3 regions of the Shewanella sp. 492 genome follow, and region 1 is predicted to be linked to each of the others. Evidence: predicted binding sites of a transcription regulator. Region 1 holds the regulator's gene; each other region holds the start of a gene.

Region 1 (8,068 bases):
AATTTCTATGCTGCCACTATCAGGCTGCTCGGCGCCGGTAAGCATCTTAAACAGGGTCGATTTACCCGCGCCGTTGGCACCGATAATACCCACGATAGCGCCTTTAGGCACTGAGAAGCTTAAATTGTCGATAAGGACGCGATCGCCATAAGACTTGGTCAGGTTGTTAACTTCAATGACCTTGTCACCCAAACGGGGTCCAGGTGGAATAAAGAGTTCGTTAGTCTCATTACGCTTTTGGTAATCGTTAGTATTAAGCTCTTCAAAACGCGCCATACGGGCCTTGCCCTTAGATTGACGGCCTTTAGCCCCCTGGCGAACCCATTCAAGTTCTTTGGCAATGGTTTTTTGGCGGGCGTTTTCGGTGGCCGACTCTTGTTTAAGGCGGGCATCTTTTTGCTCAAGCCAAGAAGAGTAGTTGCCTTCCCAAGGGATCCCTTCACCACGGTCAAGCTCTAAGATCCAACCAGCAGCGTTGTCGAGGAAGTACCTATCGTGGGTAATAGCCACAACGGTGCCAGTGTAATCTTGTAAGAAGCGCTCTAGCCAAGCAACTGACTCGGCATCCAAATGGTTGGTCGGCTCATCGAGCAGCAACATATCGGGTTTTTCGAGCAGTAAACGACACAAGGCCACACGGCGACGTTCACCCCCAGATAAGACTTCAATTTTAGTGTCCCAATCTGGTAGGCGCAGCGCATCTGCGGCGCGCTCTAAGATGTTATCGAGGTTGTGAGCGTCTTGCGCTTGAATAATGGCTTCGAGGCGGCCTTGTTCTTTGGCCAACGCATCAAAGTCGGCATCGGGCTCGGCGTACAGCGCATAGACTTCATCTAAGCGAGCAAGGGCATTTTTCGCCTCGCTGACCGCTTCTTCAATCGCTTCACGTACGGTTTGCTGTTCATCCAGCTTCGGCTCTTGGGGCAGGTAACCGATTTTAAGGTCCTGCATGGGGCGGGCTTCACCCTCAATGTCGGTATCGAGGCCGGCCATAATGCGCAGTAGGGTCGATTTACCTGAGCCGTTGAGACCCAATACACCAATCTTGGCGCCAGGAAAAAAGCTTAAGGAAATATCTTTTAGGATCTGCTTTTTAGGTGGGACAATTTTGCCCACTCGTAGCATGCTATAAACAAATTGTGCCATAACAAATTTACTCTCCGACAAAACAATGGCGCCAATTCTACTGCAATCGTGTATGAACTTAAATCGTATTTTAGAAGATGGGCGCCGGCGGCGTGTGCATCAATTGCTTTTGGGCTGACTTTTCGGTTTATGCCACCCAAGGTTTATCCTAAAACGAAAACAGTGTTTTTTATCAAAGTGCTGTAAACAGTCACTTTTATGGCTTGTAACAGAATCCGCTTGCCAAACAATGACTCGCTTATGGCGTTGGCTGCTGTGGGGCACTTAGATGAATATTTCTAAGCCTGAATTACGGCTAATTTCATGTTGCTAATGCTGGGATTGTGATCAATTGCACTGTAGAATACCGCGCAACCCTACTTAAATAAGACTTTAACAGCTGGAGTGACCAATGCTGAAAAAAGAGATGAATATTGCGGACTTCGATCCACAACTGTTTCAAGCGATCCAAGATGAAACTCGTCGCCAAGAAGAGCACGTCGAGCTTATCGCCTCTGAAAACTACACCAGTCCTCGTGTATTAGAAGCGCAAGGTTCTCAGCTGACTAACAAGTATGCCGAAGGTTACCCGGGTAAGCGTTACTATGGTGGTTGTGAGTATGTGGATATCGCAGAAGAACTCGCTATCTCTCGCGCCAAAGAGCTATTTGGTGCCACTTACGCCAACGTTCAGCCTCACTCTGGTTCACAAGCTAACTCAGCGGTATTTATGGCGCTACTTCAAGGCGGCGATACCGTTTTGGGGATGAGCCTTGCCCACGGTGGTCACTTGACCCATGGCTCTCACGTGAGCTTCTCGGGTAAATTGTACAATGCCGTGCAGTACGGTATCGACGAAACCACTGGTAAGATTGATTACGCCGAAGTTGAGCGCCTTGCCGTTGAGCATCAACCTAAGATGATTATCGCCGGTTTCAGTGCCTACTCTGGTATTATCGATTGGGGCAAGTTCCGCGAAATCGCAGACAAAGTCGGTGCTTACCTGTTTGTCGATATGGCGCACGTTGCAGGTCTAGTGGCTGCGGGTATCTACCCTAATCCACTGCCACATGCACACGTGGTGACCACCACAACCCATAAGACTCTGGCTGGCCCACGTGGCGGCTTGATCTTGTCGGCCTGTGATGATGAAGATATTTACAAGAAGCTAAACTCAGCGGTATTCCCAGGTGGCCAAGGTGGCCCATTGATGCACGTTATCGCGGCTAAAGCGGTGGCGTTTAAAGAAGCATTAGAGCCTGAGTTTAAAACGTACCAAGAGCAAGTGGTTGTTAACGCCAAAGCGATGGCAAACACCTTTATCCAGCGCGGTTATGATGTAGTGTCTGGCGGTACCGACAACCACTTATTCCTGCTTGATTTGATTGCCAAAGATATCACAGGTAAAGACGCTGATGCTGCACTTGGCCGTGCCAACATCACAGTGAACAAAAACTCAGTGCCTAACGATCCTCGCTCACCTTTTGTGACCTCGGGTCTGCGTATCGGCTCGCCAGCGATCACGCGTCGTGGTTTCAAAGAAGCGCAAGCGGTTGAGTTAACTAACTGGATGTGTGATGTGCTTGATGACATCAACAACGAAGCCACTATCGAGCGGGTGAAAAACCAGGTCCTTGATTTGTGCGCTAAGTTCCCTGTTTACGGTTAACCTTAAGGGTTAAATCAGGTAAACTTCGATGGCCGCTATGATAGCGGCCATTTTTGTATCTCTCAGTTGGCTTTTTTATGCATGCCAACCGATCTATTTAAGTGCTTTTATGCTGGAGGCTCAATGTATTGTCCGTTTTGCAGCGCAACCGATACTAAGGTGATCGATTCTCGCTTGGTTGCCGATGGTCATCAGGTTCGCCGTCGCCGTGAATGCTTAGAGTGCCATGAAAGATTCACCACTTTTGAAGGCGCCGAGTTAGTAATGCCGCGAGTGGTTAAGCAAGACGGTAGTCGCCAGCCGTTCGATGAAGAAAAGCTGCGGGGCGGCATGTTACGCGCAGTCGAGAAACGTCCGGTATCTATGGATGAAATTGAGCAGGCACTAAGTAAGATAAAGTCGACGCTGCGCGCCACCGGTGAGCGCGAAGTCACCTCTGAGATGATAGGTAATTTGATGATGGACCACTTGGTCCACCTCGATAAAGTCGCCTATATCCGCTTCGCTTCTGTGTATCGCGCCTTTGAAGATGTGTCCGAGTTTGGTGACGCCATTGCGAAACTGCAGAGTCCTAAGTCGACCAAATAAACCGATTTTTAATCATTAGATTGCATGGATATGGCACATGGCGTGGTCAAAATTTGACATTGAAATGATGGCAAAAGCCATCAAGTTAGCGCGTAAAGGGCGCTATACCACTCGACCTAACCCGAGCGTGGGCTGTGTTATCACCCTGGCGGGCAAGGTGGTCGGCGAAGGTTATCATATTGCCGCGGGCGGCCCCCATGCCGAAGTGCATGCACTGCGCATGGCTGGCGAGCAAGCCCAAGGGGCAACCGCTTATGTCACTCTAGAGCCGTGTAGCCACTATGGCCGCACCCCGCCGTGTGCACAGGCGTTGATCGATGCGCAAGTGGCGCGGGTGGTGGTAGCGGTAACCGACCCTAATCCGCAGGTGTCTGGACGTGGTATCAAGATGCTGCAGCAAGCCGGCATTGAGGTCGATATCGAACTACTGCGTGATGAGGCGGCCGCGCTGAATCAAGGCTTTATGAAGCGTATGGCGACAGGATTGCCTTGGGTGAGCATTAAGTTGGCCGCCAGTTTAGACGGTAAAACGGCGCTGTCCAATGGCACATCGAAGTGGATAACGGGCGCTAATGCCCGTCGCGATGTGCAGCGAATGCGCGCGCGTCATTGTGCGGTGATAACCGGCATCGATAGCGTATTGCAAGATGATCCCAGCATGAATGTGCGCCATCAAGAGCTTGGCAGCCTAGCCGATTCTCTGCCTGCTGAGCTGTTAAAGCAGCCATTGCGGGTGGTGCTCGATAGTCAGGCGCGCTTAGGGAGCCAAGCAAAATTATTGGCCATCCCATCACCTGTCTTATTGGTGTCTTGTACGCCTTACAGCCCGTCGGTACAGGCCTTCTGGCCACAACATTTGAGCCATTTACAGCTTGACGCCCAAGAGGGGCGCGTGCCGCTCGCTGCATTGCTGGCGCATCTAGGGCAAACGTGCAATAGCGTGATGGTCGAAGCTGGCGCCACCTTGGCGGGGGCTTTTATGGCACAGCAACTGGCCGATGAATTGGTCTTATACCAAGCGCCTAAATTGCTTGGCAGCCACGGGCGTAATTTACTCCAGTTACCCGACTATACTCAGATGACGCAACTGCCTAAGTTAGTGTTAACTGATGAGCGTAAGCTCGGTGACGATACGCGTTTTACATTTAATTTATGTGCACACTCCTGTTAAAGTGCAGAGCAACTAAGTAGGTAAAGATGTTTACTGGGATCATTGAGTCAGTAGGAAATCTAAGAAAAATTGAGCGCCGTGGCGACGATATTCGTCTCACCGTGGCCAGTGGTAAGCTGGACTTAAGTGATGTCAAACTCGGTGACAGTATTGCCACCAATGGCGTGTGTCTCACCGTGGTGGAATGCTTAAGCGACGGTTATGTTGCCGATATCTCTGCCGAGACAGTGTCACTGACAGGCTTTGCTCATTATCAAGTGGGGCAAGCGGTTAATTTAGAAAAAGCTGTCACACCGACCACACGCTTAGGGGGTCATATGGTGAGCGGTCATGTCGATGGCGTCGCTTACGTCGACGATAGGCAATACCGTGGTAAGGCTATCGAATTTTGGTTAACGCCGCCTCAAGGTTTGGCGCGCTACATCGCCCATAAAGGCTCCATTACCATCGATGGCGTTAGCCTGACGGTGAATGAGGTGCAAGGCGAACGCTTTCGCTTAACCATAGTGCCGCATACCGCGGGTGAAACCACCCTGATTAACTTAAAAGCCGGCGATAGCGTTAATATCGAGGTGGATCTGATCGCACGTCATTTAGAGCGTTTAATGACGTATTCGGAGCACAATGCAGATGAAAATGTTAGCAAAGCCCCAGAAGTGACGCTGGATCTGTTAGCTCGCTCAGGCTTTTTAAGATAGAGGCTGGCATTGCCAACCAATAGCAGATTAAATATTTATTACTAGAAGAACATTTCAAGGTCTAACAATGGCACTACATAGCATAGAAGCGATTATCGAAGATATTCGTTTAGGCAAGATGGTTATCTTGATGGATGACGAAGATAGAGAAAACGAAGGCGATCTTATCATGGCGGCAGATCTTGTCACCCCTGAGGCGATCAACTTTATGGCGACATTTGGACGTGGTTTAATTTGCCAAACCATGACGAAAGCCCGCTGTCAACAGCTGAATTTACCCTTGATGGTTACCAACAATAACGCGCAATTTTCGACTAACTTTACCGTGTCGATTGAAGCTGCTGAAGGGGTGACAACCGGTATTTCTGCCCAAGATAGAGCCGTGACCGTGAAAGCGGCTGTGGCGAAAGATGCTAAGCCAACCGATATTGTGCAGCCAGGGCATATTTTCCCGCTGATGGCCCAAGAAGGGGGCGTTTTAGTGCGCGCAGGTCACACCGAAGCGGGCTGTGATATTGCCCGTCTTGCAGGTTTAGAGCCTTCAGCTGTTATCGTTGAAATCCTGAATGACGATGGCACCATGGCGCGTCGTCCCGATCTTGAGATTTTTGCCGAAAAGCATGGCCTAAAAATAGGCACCATTGCTGATTTAATTGAATACCGTAATACCAAAGAGACCACAGTGGTGCGCGAGGCTAAGTGCAAATTGCCAACCCGTTTTGGTGAGTTTGAGATGATCACCTACCGTGACACCATAGACAACCAACTCAACTATGCCTTAATCAAAGGTGATGTTAAGCCAAACAGCTTAGTGCGGGTACACCTGCAAAATACCTTTAATGATTTACTTCATTCTGAGCGCGATGAAAAACGCAGCTGGCCACTCGAAAAAGCCATGGCACGTATTGCCGATGAAGGCGGCGTATTAGTCTTACTGGGGCATCAAGAGCACCGCAGTGAAATTTTGGCCAAGGTCAAGGCATTTGAAGCTCAGGACAAAGGCGAAGCTGCAGCCCCAGCCCAATGGCAAGGCACCTCACGCCAAGTGGGTATCGGCTCGCAAATCTTGGCCGATGTGGGCGTCACCACAATGCGCCTGCTGAGTTCGCCAAAGCGTTACCATTCGCTGTCGGGCTTTGGGTTAGAAGTCACTGAATATATTGCTGATTAATACTCATGTGAGTAAATTCACTCATTTGGTTTAAATTGCATGGGGATCAACGTCGTGTGCTGTGGTATTATACGGCCTCTTTTTTCCCGTGCCGGGTTTGTTAAAGCTAATTTAGGTAAGATAAATGAACGTAGTTCAAGGTAATATCGAATCGAAAAATGCCAAAGTTGCCATCGTGATCTCACGCTTCAACAGCTTTGTTGTTGAGAGTTTGCTTGATGGCGCGTTAGATACGCTAAAGCGCTTTGGTCAAGTTGCAGATGACAATATCACGATTGTACGTGTGCCTGGCGCTGTAGAGTTGCCTCTAGCGGCTCGTCGTGTGGCAGCAAGCGGTAAATTTGACGGTATCATTGCGCTAGGCGCGGTGATCCGTGGTGGTACTCCCCATTTTGATTTTGTTGCAGGCGAATGTAACAAAGGTTTGGCTCAGGTTGCGCTTGAGTTTGATCTTCCTGTTTCATTTGGTGTGTTGACCACAGATACCATTGAGCAAGCCATTGAGCGCTCAGGTACTAAAGCAGGTAATAAGGGCGGCGAAGCGGCTCTTAGTTTGCTTGAAATGGTCAATGTTCTGCAAGAACTAGAACAGCAGTTGTAAGATTAGGAACAAGAATGAAACCTTCAGAGCGCCGTAAAGCCCGCCGTCTAGCGTTACAAGCTATCTATTCATGGCAGCTAAGCGGAAATAATGTTGCCGATGTGGAGCATGAATTCCTCACTGAGCAAAAAATCGATGGTGTCGATGTTAGCTATTTTCGTGAATTGCTATCGGGAACCACCATAAAGTGCGCCCAGTTAGATGAGTTAATTACCCCTCATATTGAGCGTCCGTTCGATGAGGTTTCACCTATCGAAAAAGCGGTATTACGTCTGGCGACGTATGAGCTGACTTTCCGCAAAGACGTGCCTTTTAAGGTTGCGATTAACGAAGCGATTGAGCTAGCTAAGGCCTTTGGTGCCGAAGATGGTCATAAGTTTGTTAATGGCATTCTCGATAAGATAGTCGGTAGAAAGTGATAGTCGAAACGGTATCCTAGGATGCCGTTTTTTTTGTTATCATCGCTAGGAATTGTTGATTTTTTATGCTTGTTTCAGCCGCCGATTATGGGGGGGGTTGGCAAGGTGTGCCGATGACCTTGAGTCATCCACAGCTCATAGCCTACAAGAGCCTAATACCTGCTAAGTTACGATGCCATAGCGATTGTAAAACTGCAATAGCGCTGTGATGAGTGTTTGGCTTAGCCTTTAAGCCTCATACCATAGCCATGCACTAACGTATTGAGCCCGAACAACTACTAAGTATTAAAAAATCAATGTCTTAGGTGTTGCCCTGATGGATGTGGGCCAACACATTAACTTTATAATGGTTGTCAAACTGTGAAAGAGTTTAACGTAATTGAGCGTTTTTTTGCTGAGCGCGGTCAAGCTCGCCGCGACGTAGTATTAAGTGTCGGCGATGACTGTGCCTTAGTTAATCCAGCCGAACATAAATCTATCGCTATCTCATGCGATACTCTCGTTGAAAATGTCCATTTCTTAGCTGACATGCCTGCCAAGGCCCTAGGGTATAAATCGGTTGCCGTTAATCTATCTGACTTAGCCGCCATGGGCGCCGAGCCAGCATGGATGACCTTGGCTATTAC
Region 2 (8,068 bases), 1.4 Mb from region 1:
CGTACAGGGCTTTGTCGCTGCGGATATCGTGAATGTCGGGATAACGCTGTTGCAGGACGTTCTTGAGTCGATTTTGTGCAATAAGTGCCTCGACCTGAGTAATTATCTCGGGGCGGTAACCTTGTAGGTAATGAAGATGGGTCATGTGATCTTAGCCGAACTCATATCGGCCGGGCTAGGGTGCCCGGCGTGCTTTGGTGAATAAAGCTTGCGCGATGGCGGCAATTATTCAGGTTTGGCAAAGATACGTTGGTTATGATAAGCGTAAGCTACTTCAAAGGCATTCTTTTGGAAACGCTTAAGGTCGAGCCCATCAAAATCCACCATAGGCGGGTTGCGCTTGAGTTGCTCTTTGATGGTCACAGGTGAGATCAAGTGTACAGGTAGGCCGCACAACTGGATTGCCGCTTCCATCTTAAAACTGGTGGCACTGCCAGCAAGCTTACCTTTTTGCTCACGCTCGATTAAAACCACTTCATCGACTTTGTAGTCTTCCATCAATTTACAAAAGGCAAAATGAAACTCTTTAATCGATTCTGTTTTAGCCGAATTTGATACCGTTAATGAACGAGAACGGCATTCTGGCACGTTAAAGGTTTCACCTTCATAACTTAATAAACTGATGATGGCTTCGCCACCTTTTAACTCAACGCCACAAACTCTCATGATAAACCTAATAATAAAACTGTAATGGGGTTATTGTAACCTTAATTGGCATAATGAGCAGCAGTTGCTAAAACAAATTACGCCATAAAAATCATCTTTTGCTGTAAATCCTAGCCGTTATGCAAGGGATCCCAAAGCGTTGAGCGGCTGGTTGGCCGCTCATTTTACAAAGTGTGGTTATTCTTCAGGGGTGTCTTGCAAGGTAGACTTAGGTTTGCGCAGCATAGGCGCATCGCCAATATCGACACCTGTGATAAAGCGTTTATCGCGGTTATCTTTGGTCTTGGCTGTGGATTTTGCCTTAGCGGGTCTAGCCTTGTTTTGCGCCGCTTTTTTAGCGGTGGCCGGCTTACCTTTAGGTTTTGCTTTGAGGCCGCTAAATTTGGGTTTTAACCCTGCTATTTCGCTTAGTTCAAATGTGCGGCGTAAAAATAGCTGCACTTGTTTGAAATTGTCCCAATCTTTTGGGCCCACAAGTGATATAGCATCACCTTTAGCACCAGCACGGGCGGTACGGCCAATGCGGTGAATATACTCTTCGGCTAACTTGGGCATATCGAAGTTAATCACCAAAGAGACGTTGAGTAAGTCTAAGCCGCGTGAAGCCACATCAGTGGTGACCAAGATCTGTTGTTGACCGCGGCTGAATTGATCCATTATCTGATTACGTGCCGACTGCTTTAGCTCGCCGCTCAGTGAGGCGGTGGTAAAGCCTTCATCGGCGAGTTTTGTGGCTAGACGGTCGGTATCACTGCGGGTGGCAGTAAAGATGATCACCTGCTTATGTTGTTCTTGCTTCAGGAGCGTCAGTAACAGCTTTTCTTTGTGGCCTAAGTTATCGCACAGATAGACTTTTTGGGTAATATCTTGGTTTTCAACGTTTGAAGCCCCAATCGACACATGCACGGGCTCTTTTAGCAGTTCAGCCGCTATCTCGTTAATTTCACCATGATCTAGCGTCGCAGAGAACATCAACGTTTGACGACGTTTATGATCAGCCGCTTGGTTAATGGCGCGCAGCTGCTCGGCAAAGCCTAAGTCGAGCATTCGGTCGGCTTCGTCAAGGATAAGTAACTCAAGCCCGTTGAGGTGCAGATGACGCTGCTTAAGGTGATCGGCTAAGCGGCCTGGTGTCGCCACCACAATATGGGGATCTCTGGCGAGGGCTTTCGCTTGGTCATTAAAATTTTCGCCACCGAGAATTTTAAGCGCCTTATATTGCGTATTGGCAACCAATAGTCGTAACTGGCTGTACACTTGCGTTGCCAGCTCTCGAGTTGGCAATAAAACGAGTACGCGAGGATCGCGTTTACTCAATGCTTTGGTCGAGATAATACGCTGCATAGCGGGCAGTAAAAACGCCAAGGTCTTACCCGAGCCGGTTTTAGACGATGCCATTAGATCCTTTCCCGATAGGCCTACAGGTATCGATTGCTCTTGGATCTCGGTCGGCTTGTCGATGCCCATATGTTCTAGGCTGGTTAGTAGGCGTTTATCGAGTGAAAAATCTGAAAATTGCAAAGGTGTGCTCCAAAATATCAATAAGAGCGCATTATACATCGACTTGGGGCTTTCAGCCATTAGGATTAGTGCTTGTGGACGACGGATATCGTAATCCCGTTAAATAAGCCATTTTCGCGCGCCATGCTTTAGCCTATGATGGATGGCAGATAAGGGGTATGCCTCTAATTGATACTAGGCAGCAATGAGTAAGGGAGATAATAGATGGCGACAATCGGTATCGCGTTAGGCAGCGGCGCAGCCAAGGGCTGGGCGCATATTGGGGTGCTTAATGAATTAGCCAAAATGGGGATCAAACCAGACAAAGTCGCGGGCTGCTCTATTGGTTCAATCGTCGGTGCTGCCTATGCCCAAGATCACCTGAACGAACTGCAACAATGGGTGAGTGGTTTTTCCAGTTGGGATGTCCTTGGCTTAATGGATTTAAGCTGGCGTAAAGGTGGCTTAATTGGCGGTGAAAAGGTATTTGATGTGATGCAGCAGCATATTGGCGTGCTCGACATTGAACAGATGAAGCGTCCCTTTGCCGCCGTGGCAACTGACTTGTATAGCGGGCAGGAGATCTGGTTTCAACGCGGCAATTTACGCCATGCGGTGCGCGCCTCGTGTTCAATGCCGGGCATCTTGCCTCCGGCTCGCATTGGCGATCGTTGGTTGGTTGATGGTGCAGTGGTTAATCCTGTGCCGATATCTGTGAGTCGGGCGATGGGCGTCGATTTAGTGATTGCGGTCGATCTTTATGGCCATCGTAAGACGCGCATAGAGCAACTGCCCGTGTCGTTGTCGTCTAGCGCGCAAGCGTCGGTGCCAACCGCAGAGGAGGCAAAGGCTCAAGGACAAGATGTCGGCTTTATGGATCTGCTGGCGCGAGGCCGAGAATATGTGTCGGGATTAACCGATAAGTTTTCTCTGGGTAATCGCAATCAACCAGGGATGTTGGCTGTGATGTCACAATCGATGGATATTTTAGAGCAGCGCCATAAACGGGTACGGTTAATGGGCGATCCTCCCGAACTGCTGATCACCCCAAATGTGGCTGACATCGGCACCATGGAATTTCATCGGGCTAATGAAGCGATAGCCGCCGGAGAGCAAGCGGTGAAGCAGGTGGCTCATGTTATCACCACTATGCTGGAAGAGTTTCCGCATAAATAATCAATTTAAACGGCTATTACTTGCTTATCAGTTAAGGCGATTAAATTTGGTTGCCTAGCGTGTCAATAGACGCTATGCGGACTTGATAGTGATTCGATGATATTTAATCAGGTAAGACCTAAGGTATTTATTAGCTATCATCGGATCTCTTGCGGTATTTTGTTAAAAAACGGCCTAGTTTTTGCTTTAACAGAGTATTCGTTTAGCTGTCGTCGATATTTTGACAATGAATTCAATTAGTCATCTTCCAACAACTTCAAGTCATCAACAGGTTGCCGACGCCTATAGTGGTGCGGTTAATCATCAAACTCAAGGCGCTAATGCTCCAGCTGACAGGGTGAGCTTAGGCGAGCGAACAGGCCCAGTACAGGCAAACGGGGCGACTATCCCTCAAGAAGAAGTGTCGTTATCGCCTCGGGCGCAGCGAGCACAAAAAATTGAGGCGATGGCGGGCGACTTTTTTAGTGCTGGCGAGTTTAGTATCAATGATATCCCTAAGCTTATTCAGCGGTTACATCAAGATGGTATCTTGTCAGATAACCAGCTAAATCGCTTAAGCTCTGCAGGGTTTGAGATCCCAGAGCCCAATGAGGCGTCGCAATCACTGCTGGACTTTATTGACAGTAAGCAAGCAGGGTTAACGCAATCGGAGCCTGATAAGGCGCAGCATAAAATGCTCGATGACGCTAAAACCGTGCTGAATAACATGGACGGTATTGATGGCGCATTATACAGCCAAACCGCCGCTCGAGTATCGGCGCAGTTAACTGTGTTGATCAATGCCGATACCAATATGCCTGCCATGGAAAAAGAGCAGTGGCAAGGATTAAAATCGACCATGCAATTAGCTGCCTCGATGGGAAATTCACAACAATCGAGCGGCCAATTAAGCAGTTATTTGGCGTTATCTAAGCGGCTTACGTAACTTACCTACACTTATCCACAGTTTGTCCCGACTTTTTACATTATCTAGCCTTGTTTCGATGCTTGGTCAAGGCCACTTTTTAAGATAAGTGGCCTAGTTTGCAGTAATCTTTTGTCGCAAAATACCATCGGTAAAATCATGATCTGGATCAAGGTACTTCAAGTGACTTTGTAGCTTAATGCGCTACATATTGTGTCTTAATGTTTTCTTGGCACTATATATGGTGTCATTTTAAACGTTACTTGAGGAGATATTAAACAATGCCAGTAGTTATTAAGCGGGATGGTTACCGCACGCCTTTTGACGAAACAAGGATCAGAGATGCGGTAATTGCCGCTGCAAACTCAGCAGGTATTGATGATGTTGCCTATGCTACTCAAGTCGCGAGTCAAGTGAGCCGTGCCATGGCTGATGTGGCCGAAGTGGATATTCACGATCTGCAAGACGCCGTTGAAAACCAACTGATGGAAGGCCCCTATAAAGCCTTAGCGCGCGTGTATATCGAATATCGTCACGATAGAGATGTCCATCGAGAGCAGAGCAGTCGACTTAATCGCGATATTCGTGGCCTAGTTGAACAAAGTAATGCTGCCTTGCTTAATGAAAACGCCAATAAAGACTCAAAAGTGATCCCCACTCAGCGTGATCTGCTCGCCGGTATTGTGGCCAAGCATTATGCGACCCGCCATATTTTACCTAAAGATGTGGTGTCGGCCCATGAAGCCGGTGAGATCCATTATCATGATTTGGATTACGCGCCTTTTTTCCCGATGTTTAACTGCATGCTAATTGATTTAGCTGGCATGTTGACCCAGGGTTTTAAGATGGGCAACGCCGAAATTGAAACCCCAAAATCGATCTCTACGGCCACAGCGGTTACGGCGCAAATTATTGCTCAGGTAGCAAGCCATATTTATGGTGGCACCACCATTAACCGCATCGATGAAGTGCTGGCGCCATTTGTGGCTAAAAGCTATGACAAACATTATCAAGTGGCCTTAAAGTGGGGCATTACAGATGCTAAAGCCTTTGCCACCGCGCAGACAGAAAAAGAGTGTCACGATGCGTTTCAGTCGTTGGAATATGAGGTCAACACCTTACATACCGCCAATGGGCAAACCCCGTTTGTGACTTTTGGTTTTGGTTTAGGCACCTCGTGGGAGTCGCGATTAATTCAAGCCTCAATGATGAAAGTGCGTATGGCTGGGCTGGGTAAAAACCGTAAAACGGCCGTGTTCCCCAAACTGGTGTTTGCTATTCGAGATGGTATAAATCATAAGCAAGGTGATTGTAACTACGATATCAAGCAGTTAGCACTAAAATGTGCCACCATGCGCATGTATCCAGATATTTTAAATTATGAGCAAGTCGAAAAAGTCACTGGCTCATTTAAAACTCCAATGGGCTGTCGTAGTTTTTTAGGTACCTACGAAGAAGACGGCGAGTTGGTGCATGATGGGCGTAATAACTTGGGTGTGGTGAGCTTAAACTTGCCGCGAGTCGCCTTAGAAGCCAATGGTGATGAAGCGCGTTTCTTTGCCATTTTAGATCAACGTTTAGCCATTGCTAGACGCGCATTAGATACACGTATCGAGCGGCTCGAAGGAGTCAAGGCGCGCGTTGCCCCGATTTTATACATGGAAGGGGCATGTGGTGTACGTTTGCGCGCCGATGATGATATTAGCCAGATCTTCAAAAATGGCCGCGCATCAATTTCGTTAGGTTACATAGGGCTGCATGAAACCGTTAATGCGCTTTATGGTAATCAAATACACCTGTTTGACAGTGAGCAGCTGCGCGCCAAAGCGATTGCCATTATTGAACACCTCAAAGCGGCAACAGTGCGCTGGCGTGAAGAGTCCGGTTATGCCTTTAGCTTATACAGCACACCGAGTGAAAACCTTTGTAGCCGTTTTTGTAAGCTCGACACTAAGGCTTTTGGGGTGATTGATGGCGTGACCGACAGAGGTTACTACACCAACAGTTTCCATTTAGATGTGGAAAAAAAGGTCAATCCTTACGATAAGTTGGATTTTGAGATGCCTTATCCAGCATTGACCAACGGTGGATTTATCTGCTACGGCGAATATCCCAATATGCAGCATAATATTGAAGCACTCGAAAATGTGTGGGATTACAGTTATAGCCGAGTACCTTACTATGGTACAAATACGCCGATTGACGAGTGTTATGACTGTGGTTTTACTGGTGAATTTAGCTGTACCAGTAAGGGCTTTACCTGTCCTAAATGCGGTAATCATGAGCCTAGTAGAGTCTCTGTGACACGTCGAGTGTGCGGTTATTTAGGCAGCCCAGACGCGCGGCCATTTAACTATGGCAAACAAGAAGAGGTTAAGCGCCGGGTAAAACACCTGTAGGCGTTAAGGTGAATGTAGGCGCGCTGATGCGCGCCTTAGTGTTAATAGGCTTGAGGCATAGATGAATTACCAGCAATACTTTCCAGTCGATGTGGTCAATGGCCCAGGTACGCGAGCGACCTTGTTTGTGTCTGGTTGCGAGCATCAATGCCGCGGCTGTTATAATCAGTCGACTTGGAGCGCAGCAGCGGGTCATCTATTCGATGCCGCCATGGTTGAGCAGATCATCACGGATCTGCAAGATACCCGTATCGTGCGCCGGGGGTTATCATTATCGGGCGGCGATCCGCTTTACCCGCAAAATGTGGCCCAGATACTTGCGCTAGTAAAGCGTGTTAAGCATGAGTGTCCAGATAAAGATATTTGGCTGTGGAGCGGTTATCGCTTAGATGAATTATCGACAGCCCAGCGCCAGGTGCTGCATTATGTTGATGTGTTGGTGGACGGTAAATTTGAGCAACATCTTGCCGATCCAAGCTTAAGATTTCGTGGCAGTAGCAATCAGATGATCCACCATTTCAAGCAATAGTGATATAATGTCGGCCAAACAGATAGGCGCAGTCAGCAATCTTGCATGATTGGCCGAGTATTATCGATTTACTTTAAGGCAAGTTAATGAATTTAAAGCAAGAGTTACAGCAACTTAATGACCGACTCGACAAATGTCGTCGTAAATTAGATGCGGCAGAAAAACGCGGTGATCACGCGGTGATTTTGCAGTTTAAGCAAGAGATCAATGCTGTAACGAAACAGATTGCCCATGTTAAAAACCAACAGACTCGCTTGTTGAACAAAAAAGGTACCGATGTAAAGTCGCTGCCTTTTAGTCGCGCGCTGACTAAAGCAGAGCAAGCCGATATGGGCAAATTAAAGAAATCTGTCAAAGGATTAGTGGTTGTGCATCCAATGACTGCATTAGGGCGTGAAATGGGCTTAACCCAAGTCACAGGCTTCGCCCCGAAAGCGTTTTAATCCTCCATTGCCACTATTTGATTAGCATACGTGAGCGATATCCTATCGCTTATTGTGTGCTCGGCGTATGCTTAGCACTCTCAAATACGCTAGGGTGAAGTAATAACCGATGCAAGTACTCGGCTATTTCACTGTAAGGCAAAAACACATAAAATGCTCAGTCTGATAGTAAGGCCGCATCCTAGCCTTAGTTATTTTCTACCTCTTTTTTTGACTCGGACAGAGCGAGTAGTAAAGGTTATTTCATGTCAATTAAGTATGTCGCCACTTCAAAGTTACCTACGCCTTGGGGCGTATTCGCCATGCATGGTTTTGAAGACACAGACACTGGCAAAGAACATGTTGCACTCACTTTTGGTCAACTAGATGCCAATACCCCCATACTTGGGCGCATTCATTCAGAATGTTTAACTGGTGATGCGCTGTTTAGTTTGCGTTGCGATTGCGGTTT
Region 3 (8,068 bases), 1.0 Mb from region 1:
TAATGATTATAAATAAATGTGACTATATATTCGCGATTTCCTTATCGAGCGGCGACTTTGCTTACGTAATTAATCCTATTCCAATATGTGAAAAATAGTTGCTTAGGCACAATCCTAGATCATTATGGTAGAACACACTAGAATTCAATAACCACTTAAGAGTTGGTAAATCATGATTGCAAATAAAAAAGTACTATCATCACTACTTATTTTAGCCATAATGTCTATTGTGTTTGTCTATTTTTATAGTTCAAGCAATGATTCATCCGTATCAGAAAGTAATGAAGTTAAAGAAAGTGAAAACCTTGATTTTGTGAGTGATGTCGGCAATGCTTTATCTAACAGTTATGAAGGTAAATCAAATAATCAGATTTCTGAAACTGATAGGCAAAGTTATAAAATAGGAGATAAGCAGATAAAAGTTAGCGACATTGGTGAAAAACTTTATCAATCGATCGTGAGTGATAATGTTGTTGATGGCGTTACTCTAGCAGCAATAATGACATCTCCTGTATATAGAGAGATTGTTAAAGAACTGCCTAATTATACAAATAAAGAGTCTGATACTGTTGAGTATGAAAACCGTATTAGCGACTATATAAACAAGTCAGATGTCAATCCACTTCTTAGCGATTATGATGTCGCGTGTAATAATGATATATGCTTTGGTTACTTTTCTTCGGAATCTAAAGATGAATTAGATAAGTTTTTTATTGAGTTTATTCGTGGGGATAGTTCACCGACTCATAAATCGGGTTTTGTTAACTCTATGGAAGTTCATAATTCCGACACTGGAATTTTTGAGTACCGTATTTCTTTTAACTCCAATCCTGACGTTAAATCCATAACCCTGCCTAGATAATAAAGTGAGCCAAATTATGGTTTCGTCACTGTCAACATAATAAAAAGGCTAACCGATGAGGTTAGCCTTTTTATTAAACCAACGGCTCGACACTGTTGAGCCAGCAATGCTGTTAACAATTTGCGATAGTCTTAATGTTGAGCCTATGTAGAACGATCGCAACTGGTAGAAATCGTTGCCCGCTTCCTGCGCAATAACAGTGTCTAAACTTGCTGGGTCGACATTTTAGTTGACTGGATATTATTGGTCGATGTGGCAGTGCTTTTTGTCGAGATTGACGCTCGTGTGACAACTACATTAACACCTTGAGTAGATAAGGCTAAGTCCACGTCGCCATCGGGATGGCAGCAACAAGGCAGACATTCATCGGCCTCCAGTTCAACTAAAGGCTCAGTATGGTATATCACCGAGCCATGATTGAGTTTGGTTTTACAGGCACCACAAAAGCCGTTTCGGCATTCTGAAAATACCTTAACGTTTTTCTGTTCTAGTGCCTGTAGCAGGCTAACGTGCTGCTCTGTATAGAGTAGCACTGGCTGGCCTTGTAGGCTGACAATGGGCGCTTTTTTAAAGGTCGCTTGCTTAAACGTCATGCTGTTAATTATCTAACATCTATTTATTGAGCTATGATTGCTCACGTTATTGTGACTAAAAATAGGATGCATCGATTTATCCATGCAGGACTATTAGCCACTCAATCACAGAGCCATATCATCACAGATCAAAATCGGCAAACTGACTTTCATCGACTGAAGAGTCAATTTGGCCCACAAGGTAAGATGATACTTCTACCTCTTGCGGTGCGACCTGTACTGAATCACTCTCTAGCCAGTTCTTCATCCAAGGCAGCGGGTTGCTCTGATCTGCGTACGGACTGACTAAGTTAACCGATTTCATACGCTCGTTAGTGATGTACTCAACGTATTGGCATAAGATCTGTTCGTTAAGACCGATCATTGAGCCATCTTTGAATAGGTATTTTGCCCACTCTTTTTCTTGCTCTGCCGCTTTGATAAAAATATCTGTGGCTATTTGCTCACACTCTTTGGCAATGTCCCCCATCTCTGGATCGTCTTTACCCGCTTGCATAATCTTAAGGATATGCTGGGTACCATTTAGGTGCAAAGCTTCATCACGGGCGATCAATCGAATAATTTTAGCGTTACCTTCCATAACTTTACGTTCAGCAAAGGCAAAAGAGCAGGCAAAACTGACGTAAAAACGAATCGCTTCCAATACGTTAACCGACACCATACACAGATACAGTGCTTTTTTGATCTCACGCTGGGTGACCACGACGTGTTTACCGTCAACCTCGTGCGTACCTTCACCAAACAAGTGGAAGGCTTGGCTAAGGACAATTAGCTTATCGTAGTACTCGGCAATATCGCTAGCACGTTTGAGGATCTCTTCATTGGCGACGATATCGTCAAATACTACCGATGGGTCGTTAACAATGTTACGGATAATGTGAGTGTATGAGCGTGAATGAATGGTTTCAGAAAACGACCAAGTTTCAATCCAGGTTTCTAACTCGGGTAATGATACCAAGGGTAAAAATGCCACGTTAGGTGAGCGGCCTTGAATCGAGTCAAGCAGAGTCTGATACTTTAAGTTTGAAATGAAAATATGCTTTTCATGATCGGGTAGTGCTGCATAGTCGATTTTGTCTTTGCTGACATCAACTTCTTCTGGTCGCCAGAAAAACGATAATTGCTTTTCGATTAGCTTTTCAAAAACTTCATATTTTTGAATATCATAACGCGCTACGTTAACCGATTGTCCCAAAAACATGGGTTCCAATGAGGCATTATTAGCGGTTTGACAAAATGTAGAATAGGCCATGTTTCTATCTTCCGACAATGGGGGCTAAGCCCCCATATATTAACGTGAAATACTGATGATAAACATCAAGTGATTAGATCTTACACGCGCCGCCAGCGCAACTATCATCTTCTTTTTCAATGGCGGTGATATCGTCATGACTATCTGAGGCGCCATCACGAGTGTTGTGATAGTAAAGTGTCTTCACACCGTATTTGTAAGCGGTCAATAGATCTTTTAGCAACACTTGCATAGGGACTTTTGACCCAGGGAAACGACTTGGGTCATAGTTAGTATTGGCTGAAATCGATTGGTCGACAAACTTCTGCATTAACCCCACTAATTGCAAATAACCATCGTTGTTCGGCATTTGCCATAATAACTCATAGCTATGCTGATACTTTTCAAAGTCAGGCACCACTTGCTTAAGCTGACCATCTTTACTGGCTTTCACGCTGATTAATCCGCGTGGAGGTTCAATGCCATTGGTCGCATTTGAGATCTGTGATGAGGTCTCTGATGGCATCAGGGCCGACAGCGTAGAGTTACGCAGGCCATGAGTCACTATCTCTTCACGCAGTGTTTCCCAATCAAGGTGCAATGGTTCGTCACAAATTTTATCCAAGTCACGCTTATAGGTGTCTATGGGTAAAATGCCTTTGGCATAATTAGTCTCATGGAACAAAGGGCAAGCGCCTTGTTCTTTCGCCAAGTTTACCGAAGCTTTCAATAGATAATATTGGATAGCTTCAAAGGTTCTGTGGGTAATGCCGTTGGCTGAGCCATCGGAGTAACGTACCCCTTCCTTAGCCAAGTAGTTGGCGAAGTTAATCACGCCTATCCCTAAGGTACGACGGTTCATCGATGCTTTATGAGCCGAGGTTATAGGGTAATCTTGATAATCGAGTAGATTATCTAACGCACGTACAGCCAGATCAGCTAATGGCTCTAGCTCTTCAAGATTCTTAATTGCACCTAAGTTAAGGGCTGATAAGGTACACAGCGCGATTTCACCGTTAGGATCGTCTACATTGTTCAGTGGTTTGGTTGGCAGAGCGATTTCTAAACACAAGTTAGATTGACGCACTGGTGCTACTTTAGAGTCGAATGGGCTGTGAGTATTACAGTGATCGACGTTTTGAATATAGATACGACCAGTAGAAGCGCGCTCTTGCATCATTAATGCAAATAGCTCAACGGCTTTAATTTGCTTCTTACGAATGTTGTCATCCGCTTCATATTGCAGATAAAGACGTTCAAACTCGGCTTGGTCTTCAAAAAACGCATCATACATACCAGGTACGTCAGATGGGCTGAATAGGCTTATCATGCCACCTTGGATCAAGCGCTGATACATCAACTTGTTGATCTGAACACCATAATCCAAATGACGAATACGGTTATCGTCAACACCACGGTTGTTTTTCAATACCAGCAGTGATTCAACTTCTAAATGCCACATAGGGTAGAAGAGGGTCGCTGCGCCGCCACGAACGCCGCCTTGTGAGCACGACTTAACCGCGGTTTGGAAATACTTATAAAAAGGTAAGCAACCGGTGTGGAAAGCTTCGCCGCCACGAATTGGGCTACCTAGCGCACGAATGCGACCAGCATTAATACCAATACCGGCACGTTGTGATACGTACTTTACAATGGCCGACGCGGTAGCATTGATTGAGTCTAAGCTATCGCCACATTCAATCAGTACGCACGAACTGAACTGACGCGTAGGGGTACGCACACCCGCCATGATGGGGGTGGGTAGCGAGATCTTAAAGGTTGAAGTCGCATCATAGAAGTTTTTTACATAATCTAGACGCGTCTCTCTTGGGTATTTGGCAAACAAACATGCCGCAACCAGGATATATAAGAACTGGGCGCTCTCATAAATCTCATGACTAACCCGGTTTTGCACTAAGTACTTGCCTTCGAGCTGTTTAACGGCTGCGTAAGAGAAGTTCATGTCGCGCCAGTGATCGATATGCTCATCAAGCAAATCTAACTCTTCGCGAGTGTAGTCACTTAGGATGTGGCTATCGTATTTGCCCATCTCCACCAGCTTAATGACATGATCATATAGCTTAGGCGGTTCAAATTGACCAAAGGCTTTCTTACGCAAATGGAAGATAGCTAAACGGGCAGAGAGAAACTGATAATCAGGTGATTCTGGCGAGATTAAATCTGCGGCAGCCTTAATAATGGTTTCATGAATTGCTTCAGTTGGAATTCCATCATAAAACTGAAGGTGAGAACGTAATTCCACTTCAGAGACAGAGACATTTTTCAGTCCATTTGCCGCCCAAGTGATCACTCGGTGGATCTTATCGAGATCGATAGTTTCACGTTCGCCACTGCGTTTAGTGACTTGCATAGTGCTGTTCATTAAAGATAAGCCTTGATTAAATATTGTGGTCATATGAGCTGGAAAATACACTCAACGTTTCCCTGTCAAAACAATCGAAAAGTTAACAAAAACTACCAAAATACAACTTAGGTTTTAGTGGCTTCGATCGTCACTCACACACAATATATGGTGTTATATAAATAATAGGATACAAGATAGTGAGGTTGGTGGCATTTTGCAAGCGGCATTTTAGGGGACAAGTTGTGGATATCTTGGGGGTAACATTAAGGGTTAGTAACGGCTAACCTTTAAGGCTTGTTTTCAATAATGCTTGCTGATTTTGAGTAAGTTTTGTGCTGCTAAATTTAATCTAATAGAACGCTAGTTTTATCATCGATCGCGACGATCGATGATTGGCAAATGGGTTGTGAGATGGCGAGCAAATCACTGTAAATATCCATCAAGGTGCTTCGATGTAAAACACTGGAAATCATAAAACGACATTTCAAAGCAACATTTTATAAAAAATCGTCAAAGCAGCGTGTTTTTAAAACCAACACCAGCAAATCGCTATAGTGCGATTTGCTGGTTATCAGTGGTTTCGTTTACGTATTATGGCTGACAGAGGCTTGAGCAAGATAGTCGATAATTGCGTATGGCTTATCAAAGCATATTTGATGTGGCCAATCAGCTGGCTTGTCATCTTTAGCGATATAGCCCCACATGGCGATCCCCCCATGCATGTGGCTATTTTGCGCCGCTTCAAGATCGCGCCGTGCATCACCGATATAGATGATGTTACCAGCATCACAGCCCAGCTGCTGCGCAGCTAACAGCATCGGCGCTGCAGCGGGTTTACCTTGGGTGGTAGAGTCGCCGCTGATAACGCTGCGTATACACTCGATAAGGGGCTGTTGCCCTAAACACAGTTTAGTTAATAAAGGGCGGGTAAATCGTGCTGCCTTATTCGTGACCACACCAAAGGCAATGCCATTCTCCATTAAATAGTGCAGTACTTCAGTCATGCCATCAAACAACCTAGCATTGTCGCCATTAATGCGTTGATAGTGCGCCAGCAGCGCCTGCTGCAGTTGGACTTTTTGCGCAGCATCGAGTGTCGGCTGCGCCGCAGTAACTAGGGCTAAACTGCCATTGGATGCGGCGTCACGTACATCTTCAAGTGCAACACTGGGGTAATCGAAATCGTGCAGAGCCAGATTCAGCGCCGCAACCAGATCGGGTGCGGTATCAGCCAAGGTGCCGTCTAAATCAAACAGCACCCCGAGGATCGTACTGTTAGGCATCGTCATTTTTGACTGTCGCTATCATATAATTGACATCGAGACTCTTGGTATAACGAAACATACCGCTTAACGGATTGTAAGTGATCCCAGTAGCGTCGCTGCAGATAAGCTCGGCATTATCTGCCATCGCGATAAGCTCAGCAGGTTTGATGTACTTATTATGATCATGGGTGCCCACGGGTAACATCTTAAGCAGATATTCTGCGCCCAGTACTGTCTCTATGTAAGCACGGATATTACGGTTAATAGTCGAGAAAAACACATAGCCGCCAGGTTTGACCATGTCGCTGCAGGCTTGAATGACTGATGCAGGATCGGGCACATGCTCCAGCATCTCCATGCAAGTAACCACATCATATGCAGCAAGGTGGTAATCGCGGTGAGCTTCGGCGGTATCTTGAATGTAATTGATCTCAACCCCGGTCTCAAGTGCATGCAAGCGAGCGACATCTAATGGCTCAGTCCCCATGTCTAACCCATCCACTTTAGCGCCAATACGGGCCATGCTTTCAGATAAGATCCCGCCGCCGCAGCCGACATCTAATACACGTTTGCCAAACAGGCCGCCGACCGTTTGGTCGATGAAGTTCAGTCGTAGCGGGTTGAGTTTGTGAATAGGCTTAAACTCGCCTTCTGGATCCCACCAGGTTTCTGCCATTTTTTCAAATTTAGCGATTTCCTGTGGATCAACATTGCTATGGTTAGACACTCTTGGACCTCTCATCGAGATTTTATTGTGGTGCTATTATACCGATAGCAATTAATAAACAAAGGATTATCAATCAGGTTGCGTAAGCTCGGTGTTGACTTTGCTGTCAAAGCATACTGGGTTTGATTTGAGTCAATGTTTATCGGTTTAATCATATATTTGCTGGGAAATATCAATAGGGTCTAGCGACAATAATTATCTGTGTTAGAATGCCAAATCACGTTTTCAGGCTTGATACAACACTGTTTTATTTTCATACAGTAGGGTGTCGGCTAAATTTCAAGGGATCGAGCAGTTTATGACTGATCTGGCTTCATCTATAACACCAATTAATATTGAAGACGAATTAAAGAATTCATATTTAGATTACGCCATGAGCGTTATCGTTGGCCGTGCTCTACCTGATGTAAGAGACGGACTCAAACCTGTTCACCGCCGCGTGTTATTTGCGATGAACGAACTCAAGAATGATTGGAATAAACCCTATAAAAAATCGGCACGTGTTGTCGGTGACGTTATCGGTAAATATCACCCACATGGTGATACCGCGGTTTATGACACTATCGTTCGTATGGCGCAGCCATTCTCGCTACGTTACACCCTAGTTGATGGCCAAGGTAACTTTGGTTCGGTCGACGGTGACTCTGCAGCAGCAATGCGTTATACCGAAATTCGTATGGAGAAGTTAGCTCACTCTTTACTGGCTGACTTAGACAAAGAAACCGTCGATTTTGTACCTAACTACGATGGCACCGAATTCATTCCGGCCGTATTACCAACGCGCGTACCTAACCTGTTAATCAATGGTTCCTCGGGTATTGCTGTTGGTATGGCGACCAATATTCCACCGCACAACTTAACCGAAGTGGTAAAAGGGTGTTTAGCGTTAATCGAAGAGCCAAGCTTATCGATTGAACAGCTAATGGAATATATTCCAGGGCCTGATTTTCCAACGGCCGCCACTATTAACGGTCGTAAAGGCATCATTGATGCTTACAATACTGGCCGAGGCCGCGCCGTCATGC

The links. Region 1 encodes NrdR, which represses ribonucleotide reductase genes. Its sites were predicted from a motif close to AAACACNANATNTNGTGTTT; they were not measured.
Region 2: a site for NrdR is predicted at 4,477-4,496, ahead of nrdD (anaerobic ribonucleoside-triphosphate reductase). Genes of this name have one in related genera too.
Region 3: a site for NrdR is predicted at 5,206-5,225, ahead of nrdA (class 1a ribonucleoside-diphosphate reductase subunit alpha). Genes of this name have one in related genera too.

What each region holds. Positions count from the first base shown of each region.
Region 1 is NZ_CM181702.1:1,057,251-1,065,318, forward strand. It holds gene ettA (energy-dependent translational throttle protein EttA) at 1-1,146, opposite strand, end outside; gene glyA (serine hydroxymethyltransferase) at 1,538-2,794, shown strand; gene nrdR (transcriptional regulator NrdR) at 2,918-3,382, shown strand; gene ribD (bifunctional diaminohydroxyphosphoribosylaminopyrimidine deaminase/5-amino-6-(5-phosphoribosylamino)uracil reductase RibD) at 3,420-4,553, shown strand; gene AC5YBX_RS04705 (riboflavin synthase) at 4,580-5,251, shown strand; gene ribBA (bifunctional 3,4-dihydroxy-2-butanone-4-phosphate synthase/GTP cyclohydrolase II) at 5,319-6,422, shown strand; gene ribH (6,7-dimethyl-8-ribityllumazine synthase) at 6,547-7,023, shown strand; gene nusB (transcription antitermination factor NusB) at 7,038-7,442, shown strand; gene thiL (thiamine-phosphate kinase) at 7,803-8,068, shown strand, end outside.
Region 2 is NZ_CM181702.1:2,457,182-2,465,249, reverse strand. It holds gene AC5YBX_RS11015 (M48 metallopeptidase family protein) at 1-145, opposite strand, end outside; gene AC5YBX_RS11010 (DUF3010 family protein) at 226-666, opposite strand; gene AC5YBX_RS11005 (DEAD/DEAH box helicase) at 844-2,187, opposite strand; gene rssA (patatin-like phospholipase RssA) at 2,392-3,342, shown strand; gene AC5YBX_RS10995 (hypothetical protein) at 3,569-4,267, shown strand; gene nrdD (anaerobic ribonucleoside-triphosphate reductase) at 4,528-6,645, shown strand; gene nrdG (anaerobic ribonucleoside-triphosphate reductase-activating protein) at 6,707-7,174, shown strand; gene AC5YBX_RS10980 (YibL family ribosome-associated protein) at 7,261-7,617, shown strand; gene ribA (GTP cyclohydrolase II) at 7,863-8,068, shown strand, end outside.
Region 3 is NZ_CM181702.1:2,061,631-2,069,698, reverse strand. It holds gene AC5YBX_RS09280 (hypothetical protein) at 173-862, shown strand; gene yfaE (class I ribonucleotide reductase maintenance protein YfaE) at 1,066-1,455, opposite strand; gene nrdB (class Ia ribonucleoside-diphosphate reductase subunit beta) at 1,577-2,707, opposite strand; gene nrdA (class 1a ribonucleoside-diphosphate reductase subunit alpha) at 2,781-5,069, opposite strand; gene AC5YBX_RS09260 (HAD family hydrolase) at 5,636-6,334, opposite strand; gene ubiG (bifunctional 2-polyprenyl-6-hydroxyphenol methylase/3-demethylubiquinol 3-O-methyltransferase UbiG) at 6,327-7,043, opposite strand; gene gyrA (DNA gyrase subunit A) at 7,342-8,068, shown strand, end outside.